Regions from separate parts of the Delftia sp. 11MD genome, predicted to be linked through region 2. Evidence: riboswitches for the same ligand, from Rfam matches in the RefSeq annotation. Region 2 holds a riboswitch; the other holds the start of a gene.

The links. A riboswitch is a leader RNA that binds a small molecule or an ion and turns the genes downstream of it on or off. The one in region 2 is predicted to bind fluoride.
Region 1: it holds a riboswitch for fluoride, as region 2 does, so the genes downstream of both, ACRSCF_RS24475 (voltage-gated chloride channel family protein) here and crcB (fluoride efflux transporter CrcB) in region 2, are expected to answer to the same signal.

What each region holds. Positions count from the first base shown of each region.
Region 1 is NZ_CP194333.1:5,345,432-5,350,095, reverse strand. It holds partial or broken gene ACRSCF_RS24485 (chromate transporter) at 77-330, opposite strand; gene ACRSCF_RS24480 (DUF190 domain-containing protein) at 517-927, opposite strand; gene ACRSCF_RS24475 (voltage-gated chloride channel family protein) at 927-2,222, opposite strand; fluoride riboswitch at 2,300-2,366, opposite strand; partial or broken gene ACRSCF_RS24470 (IS5 family transposase) at 2,537-3,360, shown strand; gene ACRSCF_RS24465 (ATP-dependent nuclease) at 3,357-4,664, shown strand, end outside.
Region 2 is NZ_CP194333.1:3,460,117-3,464,780, reverse strand. It holds gene ACRSCF_RS15710 (DUF4124 domain-containing protein) at 318-836, opposite strand; gene ACRSCF_RS15705 (DUF4124 domain-containing protein) at 737-961, opposite strand; fluoride riboswitch at 1,129-1,192, shown strand; gene crcB (fluoride efflux transporter CrcB) at 1,274-1,660, shown strand; gene ACRSCF_RS15695 (AAA family ATPase) at 1,839-2,390, shown strand; gene ACRSCF_RS15690 (FecR domain-containing protein) at 2,448-3,425, opposite strand; gene ACRSCF_RS15685 (sigma-70 family RNA polymerase sigma factor) at 3,430-3,906, opposite strand; gene ACRSCF_RS15680 (AraC family transcriptional regulator) at 4,064-4,664, opposite strand, start outside.

The DNA of each region.
Region 1 (4,664 bases), 1.9 Mb from region 2:
CTTAAATCAAACCTCGCCAACAGAACTAGCCCAGCTCTTATTTCGCAACTGTAGAGACTCGATGTTTCCAATGCGCGCCCGCCAAGATTACGCCCCAGGTGCGGTGCAACAGCCAACCGATGTAGATCTCCAGCTGGTGCGCGTCCGGACCGGTCAGCAACATGCTGTAGTTCAGCGCATGCAGGAACCGCTTCTTGGAAATCCAGCGGCGGCAGCCCACCAGTTCCTCCTGCATGTGGAAATCTGGCCAGCAGGACCTCCAACGCTGATGAAGCCAATCTTCACCCGAAAGCGCACGTGCGTAATGGCTCTGAGCACTCGGTGCGCCACTGCACTTTAGTTTGTGCCCCCTCCCGAACGGGGGAGGAGTGAGCGATCGGCGAAAGCACGGGGCTCTGGGCTGATGCGCCGCGGCCGTCAAGGGCTCGTGAAGGTCTGCATGCGAGCCGCTGCAGCCGCTCAGAATCTGTGCACCAACAACAGGTTCACAACGAACAATTGCCGCTCACCTCGCCGTCATTGTTCATCCGGCGGCGGCTTGGTACCCCGGCGCGCCTCCCCCGGAAACCGGAACGGCCCAAGCGGAAGCTCGGCCAGAAGCAAGACCGCGTGCACCTTGTTCAGCTCGCCTGCGTGCTCATGCATAAAGGCGCGCAAGCGCTGCTCAGAGTCCAGCAGTTCCAGGCATTGAGGATGTCGCATGTCGAGCACTTCGGCATGGCTGTGCGAGAGACGTTCGCCCGGCAGGTAGCCCGAGCTGACCCGATGCAGCATGGCCTGGCGGATGTGCGCGTTCTTTGCTGCAACCAGCAGGTGATGAGCCAGCGCAGGCGCGCTCAGGCGGTGCCAGAAGCGCGTGGCCTTGGCCGTGCTAGCGCCCGGGAAGTACAGACGCAGAGCTGCCAGCGTGGCCGGTTTGGTGCTCATCATGCTGGATCCTTGGTCTTGGTTGCCTCCACATCGCGGCGTGGAACTTCGGCCCCGGTCAGGCTGCGCCTGTGGTGCTTGCTGTGGCCAATGCGCTGGGCGTGGTAGATGCCTGCATGCCCGGAGAACAGGTAGGCGGTGACGCAGCCGATAGCCGCCAGTGGTCCGATGCCAGCGCCGAACAGCTCCATCGCCATCAAGGTAGTAGCAATGGGCGTGTTCGCCGCCCCCGCGAATACTGCAACAAAGCCGATGGCGGCCATGAGCGCGAACGGCATATGCAGCAAAGGCGCCAGGACGTTGCCCATGGTCGCACCGATGTAAAACAGCGGTGTCACCTCGCCGCCCTTGAAGCCCGTCCCCAGCGAGGCGACCGTGAACACCAGCTTGCCCAAGAAGTCCCATGGCAGCATGGGCTCTTGGAAGGAGCGAGCGATGTCCGGAATACCCAGGCCGATGTAGCGGTAGGCGTCGAGCGCCCAAACCGCCGTGGCGATGACGAGGCCGCCGAAGAAAGGCCGCAGTGGCGGGTATGCGATCAGGTGTTTGACCAGCGCGCCGATCTTGTGCACGGCGGTGGCAAAGAGCATTCCGACCAGGCCAAAGAGAATGCCGGCGATGATGACGGCGACCACACTCCAAGCATCGATATTGTTCACGGCGCTCATGGCGTAGTGGGTGTGGTGGACTCCCCAGGCGGTGCAGACCTGATCGGCTACGAAGGCTGCCACGATGCAGGGAAACAGCGCGTCGTAGCGCATACGGCCGATGGCCAGCACCTCCAGACCGAAGACTGCCCCGGCCAGCGGCGTGCCGAAGACCGAAGCGAAGCCGGCGCTGATTCCGCTCATCAGCAGCACGCGGCGATCGTCTTGGTGGAGTCGGAAAACATGCGTCAGCTGGTCGGCCAGAGCGCCCCCCATCTGCACGGCGGTGCCCTCGCGCCCGACTGATGCGCCGAACAGATGGGATATGACGGTGCCGCCCAGTACCAGCGGCACCATGCGTAACGGCACCACCTGCTTGGGGTCGTGAATCTCTTCGATCAACAGGTTGTTGCCGCCGTCCACCCGCTTGCCCAACAGGAAGTAAACGAGGCCCACTGCCATGCCTGCGAAGGGCAGCAGCCAGATGATCCAGGGATGGGCCTCACGCCAGGCCGTCGCCAGGTCCAGGGACAGCAAGAAGAACGCGGAAGCGGTGCCGGCCAGGGCCGCCACGAGGGTGGCGAAGATGAACCACTTGCCCAGATAGGGAAGCAGTTCAAGCTGTTCGAAATGGGGGAATTTGCGCATTGGTCAGGTAGCTCGAATTAATCGGCCTGACCAACGACGAGTTGCATGCGCGAGCGCCTACAGCCCTGAACAAGCCAGGTTCTGTAGGCGTCATCAGCCGCACTAGTGCGGCGGTTTTAGAGGCACGCCATCTCTTTGCGCTGCATTATAGGAAAAAGCATGGATGCTGTGCAGTACGCGCCGCGAGATGGCCGGTGTTTTGATTTATTAAAGTCGTAAACATGCTAAAGAGTGGCTAACACCACTTCGTCACAGGCCCCCGCAGAGCAGTTACGCTCGCTGCCCTCATGGCATGACGACCCGTAAGCAAAGAACTGTGGCTACAGCTACAACCCCTGATCCCAGCCTTCGTGCCTTCTGCCAAAGGCGATGCGCGCAAACTCGCAGTCAGCGATGAAGCCGTCCTCAACGGCATCTTGTTCGTGCCGCAAACAGGCATTCCATGGGAAGACCTTCCCCAATCGCTGGGCTACGGCAGCGGCATGACTTGCTGGGGGCGCTTGCGCGACTGGAACGCCGCTGGTGTCTGGGAGCCGCTGCACTAAGCCATGCAGACTTGCTTGCGTGAACATGACCAAATCGATTGGAGCCGGGCCAGCATTGATGACTCCTCGGTACCAAGCCCCAGGGGCAGGAAACGGGCCCAAACCCCACTGACAGAGGCAAGCTCGGCTCCAAGCGGCATATCGTCGTAGATGCCAGAGGCATCCCGCTGGTGATCTTGGTCAGCGGCGCGAACCGGCACGACTCCACGATATTCGAGAAGTGCGTGGACGCGACTCCTGCGATTGCTGGCCTGCCAGGACGTCCCCGTAGAAGACCGGCAAAGCTGCACGCCGACAAAGGCTACGACTTCAAGCGATGCCGAGCCCACCTGAGGCAGCGGGGCATCATTGGCCGCATTGCCAGACGAGGCATTGAGAGCAGCGAGCGCCTGGGCAAACACCAGTGGGTGGTGGAGTGGATGCACAGCTGGTTTGCAGGCTTTGGCAAGCTGCGAATCCGCTTTGAACGACGGCTGGATATCCACGAAGCGCTGCTGAAATTGGCGGCAGCGGTCATCTGCGCGCGCTTCGTGGATCGGTGGTGTTCGCCAGTCTTAAGCCCAGATATAATAAAATTTAGGGAGGAGAGATGAATTTCTACAAGAGTACTAAAAACCGCGACTACGTCCTGCCGCAGGGAGCAGAACTCCCGTGTGTCGTTTACATCGTAGACAACTGGGACGACTACAACTTCGAGACGTTGTACCACCTCTGTCTGTTCAAAAAGAGCGGGGGCAAAGAAGTTCTTGGGGATGTGAAGATTCTCCAGACCAACAGTCGGAACACCAAGATCCCCGATTCGTTCCCTTCTCTTGGTCCTGAGTTCTTTAGCCTTGGTCAGGACTTGGAGTACTACGAGAACATGCGCAAGCATCTCCCGAAAACCCATCGCAAGGTATTGGATGCTTTGAACGACGTCGTCGTGAAGCCGCAGTTGCTCGATGAAATCGAAACGTCGAGTGGCTTCCGCAATTCGCTGATTCGATTCAATGATGCTAAGCTAGCTTTGCGCGACGGACTGGCAACGCTTGAGGAGCGGCCCTTGGAGAAGGGCTATAGGTTCATGTACTCGGGCAAGATTCCAGGCGCTGAAGAGGGAGTGTCCATAGACGTGGACCTTCAGCCAGATGACCCTGTGCCAGGCCGAATCCTCGCGATCATTGGTCGCAACGGAGTGGGGAAGACTCAATTTTTAGCCCAGCTTGCACGAGACCTTGCGACGACAAAGCGGGTGTCGATAGAGACAGCCAGCCAAGTAGAGTCTGCTTTTGAGCCTGCCAGACCTCTTTTCTCACGAGTCATCGCGTTGTCCTTCAGCGCATTCGACAAGTTCCAGCGCCCCGAGCCGGAGAAGTACTTCAGCTATATCTACTGCGGGGTGCGTGATGACAGCGGCGGAATTTCTAGGCGAGCACTTGAAGCGAAGCACCTTGAGTACCTAAAGCGCATCGTTGAACAAGACCGTGAGGACCATTGGGAGCAGCACGTTGCGAACGTAATGGGCGTTCCGAAGAAAATTATCTCCATTACGGAGCACATCGAGGAGCTTGAGAAGAGCCTGCCGCCCACCATGAGCTCCGGGCAGTCCATCCTGGCCTACTTCATTTCGGCTGCACTGGCTTACCTCAAGGAAGGGTCGCTGGTCATCTTCGACGAGCCCGAAATTCACCTGCATCCCAATGCAGTTGCGCTGCTGATGCAGACCTTGCAGGCACTGCTGAAGGAGTTCGACTCGTACGCAATCATCGCGACCCATTCACCGGTGGTGATCCAGGAGGTTCCCCGCAAGCGGGTCATTCGGTTTGAGCGTGAAGGCAACATCACCACTGGCAGTCCCCTCGGCCATGAGTCATTTGGGGAGAATATCGCCGAGCTGACCCGCCTGGTGTTTGAGACT
Region 2 (4,664 bases):
CCGGCCTGCCTGACTATTGTGTGACGCTTGCGCAGCCAGGGCCCCGAGGCCCGACGGTCACATTGTCGTTCAAGCAGCCCCGGGCTTGAGGCTGAAGGCTTCGGCCCGCGCCAGATCGAGCAGCAGTGGTTACACAAGCCGCGCAGATGCCGGCAAGCCCTGGCAGGTGAAACCGGTCACTGGCACGCTCTGTCGCCCGCGCAGCTGTATCAGCGAATTACACCCTGCAACGCCTTGCGGACCCCTGGTCAGACGGGACTTGGGGGTTGCCACCTGCCGGCGAAGCCGGTGAAGGCCGAGAGTGTGATGGACCGCGCTCAGTCGCACTCAATCATGGTTCCACCCAGTATTCGGCAGCTCCGCCCTTGACTGTCACTGATGAATTGGCCGTTGCGGTTGTAGATTCCGCCATTGCTGTCGTAGCAAAGTGCACCATTGCAACTGGATAGAGGAACAGGCTGGGCCGCCCGCGGTGTGAAAACCGGCTTCGGTGGTTCCTGCATCAGCGGCGTATTGGAGCCGCATGCAGCATTGACGCTGGTGATTGCTGCATTGGTGCGTATCCGTTTTTCATCCAGGGAAAGGGTGCGAATGCTGGATACGAATTCCAGCTCCTTGCGCGCCTCCTTGCACTGGGAGGATGCGCCGAGCTGCTCCGGTGCAGGAGCATTCGCCTTGCGGGCCTGCTGTTCGATGACGCGCTGCTGGCTCTCGATCTGGCGCTGCTGCATTTCGTTCATCTGGCGCTGCTGCTTTCGCTCATTGGCCTCCGCGGCCTCGGCCCGTTCGCGGTAGATTTCATCGTCCGATTTTTGCGCTGTATCAGTGCGCCGGATTGGTCGCTGCTGCAGGGGCTGTCTGAAAAAATCAGTTTTCCAGAAACATCCTTGCATTGATAGACCTGGGCGGCGGCAGGTAAAGCCAGAAATGTCGCAACGATTGTCAGAGTCAATAGGCGCATATGCATCTCGTTGAATGAATGGGAGTGATGGTATCCCTGTGCGGTGAATCGGTTGAGATTAAGTTATTCCAATAGGCCGCTGCAAGGGATGCAGGGTCGGTATTGCCGCCACGGGATGGCTGCCTGTGCTCGCTTGCCCGGAGTAAACTCGACCACCGCAGCAATGGCTGCACGATGGGAATGGAGCTTCCCGAAACCGCCCTGCAAGGGGCTGATGGCTCCTGCCTTGGTGGGGCGTGTCCTGCCGGTGGCAGGGCCGTGTCTTGATCCTGCCCGGCGCGCCCGTCCCGGTTGTTTGATGAAAGGACGGTCATGGGTATCTACGGTTTCATTTTGGTGTTCGTGGGCGGCGGCCTCGGCTCCGCGCTACGGCATGGTTCGAACCTGCTTGCACTGCGGCTGGTGGGCAGTGCCTATCCGCTGGGCACCTTGGCGATCAATGTGCTGGGCGCTTTCGTGATGGGGGTGGTGGTGGAGTGGTTTGCGCTCAAGACTTCGCTGCCGCAGAGTGCGAGGCTGTTCATCACCACGGGCATTCTGGGCGGCTTCACCACGTTTTCGACCTACGCGCTGGAGATCGGCATGCTGTACGAGCGCGGCGACTGGCTCGCTTCCGTGCTGTATGCGCTGGGTTCGCTGGTGCTGGGCGTTGCCGCGCTGTTTGCGGGGCTGGGGCTGGTTCGGATGGTGGCCCATTGAGGCACCCTGATTGCGCTATGCTGTGCGCCATGGCCCGCCTGAACGCAACGCAGATTATTCGCACCATCCATTGGATGGTGGGTTAGCCAGCGGCCTTCGGCGCCATGCAACCCGCCCAGAGGAGGCGGGTTTTTTCATTCCGCCTCCAGGGTTTTCACAAGCCTTTCAGGAGATGGATATGCAGGTTCTCGAACCGTCCCGCCATGCGGACGACGCCCAAGCCGATTCCCGCGCTGCGCGGCCGGCCACGCTGCACATGGTCTGCGGCAAGATCGGCTCGGGCAAGTCGACGCTGGCACGGCAACTGGCGGCGCAGCCCGGCACGGTGCTGGTCAGCGAGGATTCCTGGCTGGCCGGTTTGTATCCCGGCGAGATGCAGTCGGTGGCCGACTACGTGCGCTGCAGCGCGCGACTCAAGGGATTGATGGGGGCGCATGTGCAGGCGCTGCTGGATGCCGGCGTTTCAGTGGTGCTGGACTTTCCTGCCAACACGCTGGAAGGCAGAGGTTGGGCGCGCAGCGTGTTCGAGAGGGTGGGTGCCTCCCACCGCCTGCATTTCCTGGATGTGCCCGATGAGGTCTGCAAGCAGCGCCTGCGTGCGCGCAATGCGGCGGGGGATCATCCCTTTCAGGCCAGCGATGAGCAGTTCGACCTGATCACCAGCTACTTTGTCGCGCCTTGCGCACAGGAGGGCTTCGACGTTGTGCATCACCCGTATGTGCGGGCCTGACCGCAAAGGCCGTGCGGCCGCCGGCTCGCCCACTGGAACGCCTCCTCGATCGCCTACTCAATCCCCGCCAGACCGTGCCTGCACTTGCACCCAATAGCGTGTACGGGTGCTCAACTGCAAGGGGAAGCGGCTGACGAGCGCGGCCAGGGCGCGATCGGTGTCGTCCACGGGAAAGGCGCCCGAGACACGCAGGCCTGCCACCTCGGGCGTGCAGCCCAGGTAGCCGGGCCGGTAGCGGGCGAGGGCGTCGATCAGCTGGCCCAGCGGCATGTCCAGCGCGATCAGTCCGCCTTCGTGCCAGCTGGCGGCAAAGGGATCGGCAGACGCGGGTGGCTGGGCGGCGCTGGCCGAGAAGGCGGCGTGTTGCCCGGCCTGCAGCTCGGTGGGGGTGGCTTCGCTGTCCAGGGGCTGCAGGCGCACGGTCTTTTCCTGCACGTTGACATGGCACAGGCCGTCGTCCGCGACATGGACCGTGAAGCGCGTTCCCAGGGCCAGTACATGGCCTTGCGGGGTTTGCACACTGAAGGGGCGGCCCAGTGCGTCTGGCCCGGTGGCGACGAGGATGCGGCCGCGGTAAAGGCGCAGCAGGCGCTGGCGGTCGTCGAAAGCCACGTCCACGGAGGTGGCTGTATCCAGGGCCACCAGGGAGCCGTCGGGCAGCGTCAGGTCGCGGCGCTCGCCAGTGGCGGTGCGATGAGCTGCCTGCCAGTGCTCGAGCGGCGCGCCTTTCCAGGCGAGCCAGGCCGTGGCACCGCTGCCCAGGCCAAGGGCCACAGCACGCACCGCAGAACGGCGATTGGGGTCGGAGCGGCGGCCCAGCGCCTGGCGCGCCAAGGGTGCGGGCAGATGCGACAGCTGTGCGGTGACGGATTGCACGCGCAGCCAGGCGCGCTGGTGGGCGGGGTCGGCCTCGTGCCAGTCCGTCCATGCCTGCTGCAGGCTTGGCGTCACCGCGGTGCCGCGCAGTTTCACGTGCCAGGCAGCGGCCTCATGCAAGGCCCGTCGGTCGTTGCTTTCCAAAGATCCCTCGCCCATGTGGCTATGCCAGGACCAGGCAGCAATGCTCCATCGCCCGGGTCAGGTAGTTGCTGACGGTGCGCAGCGACACGCCCAGGCGCTCGGCGATCTCGGGGTAGCTCAGTTCCTCGAAATGGGACAGGACGAAGGCTTCGCGCACCTTGGGTGCAAGGCCCTGGAGCATGCGGTCCACGTCGAGCAGGGTCTGCTGGACGATGGCCTGCTCCTCGGGCGAAGGCGCCAGCGACTGCGGCAGCTGTGCAAGATAGTCCAGATAGGACTGCTCCAGCGTGCGGCGGCGAAACAGGTCGGTGACCAGGCCGCGGGCGATGGTGGCCAGGTAGCGCCTGGGCTCGCGGATGTCCTGCTGCGGCACTGGCGAGCGCAGCAGGCGCACGAAGGTGTCCTGGGCCAGGTCGGCCGCATCGTCACGGTTGCCCAGGCGCTTGCGCAGCAGGCTTTCCAGCCAGGGATGGTGATTCTGGTAGAGGCTGTGCACGGAGAGGGCTTGTGCGAAAGAAGCGGGGAGGCCGGGCGTAGAAGCCGAGATGGGCAACGTGGCGGTCTCGGTTGCAAAAGATAATAAGAATGCTTATCAATTATCTTTCACGCAGGCTTTACTCCTGAGGACTGGGTATCTTTCTGTTGCATGTGCGCTACAGGGAGATGCTGGCGGAACTTCCACGCCGGCCCTGCGCCGGGCGATTGCGCTGGTAGGCGCTGGGCGGAGCGCCAAAGCTGCGCCGGAAGACGGCGGTGAAGGCGCTGGGACTGTCGTATCCATGGGAGAGCGCCACTTCCAGGACCGAGGCGCCAGCGGCCAGCCGGGGCAGGCTGAGCAGAAGACGGGCCTGGCGGCACCATGCCCCGAAGTTCATGCCGGTCTCGCGCAGGAACAGGCGTGCCAGCGTGCGGGGATGCATGTGCAGCCGCTGTGCCCAACTGGCCAGGCCGGCGTCCTGCGATGGGTCGTCCACAAAGCTGCGGCAGCAGGCGGCCAAGGCGCCATGCCGGGGCATGGGCACGTGCAAGGACAGGGCGCGGGCGCGCTCCATTTCGTCGAGGATCAACTGCATGACACGCTCCTCCCTGCCGCCCAGCGGGTAGTCCATGGGCAGCTCGATGGCCTCCAGCACGAGTTCGCGCAGCAGGGGCGTGACCTGCATCACTCGGCAGTCTTGCCACAGGCCGGGCCGCAGCCCCGGCTCCACGAACACGGTGCGCATGGCCACGGGGCCGGCGGCCATGTGGATGGCG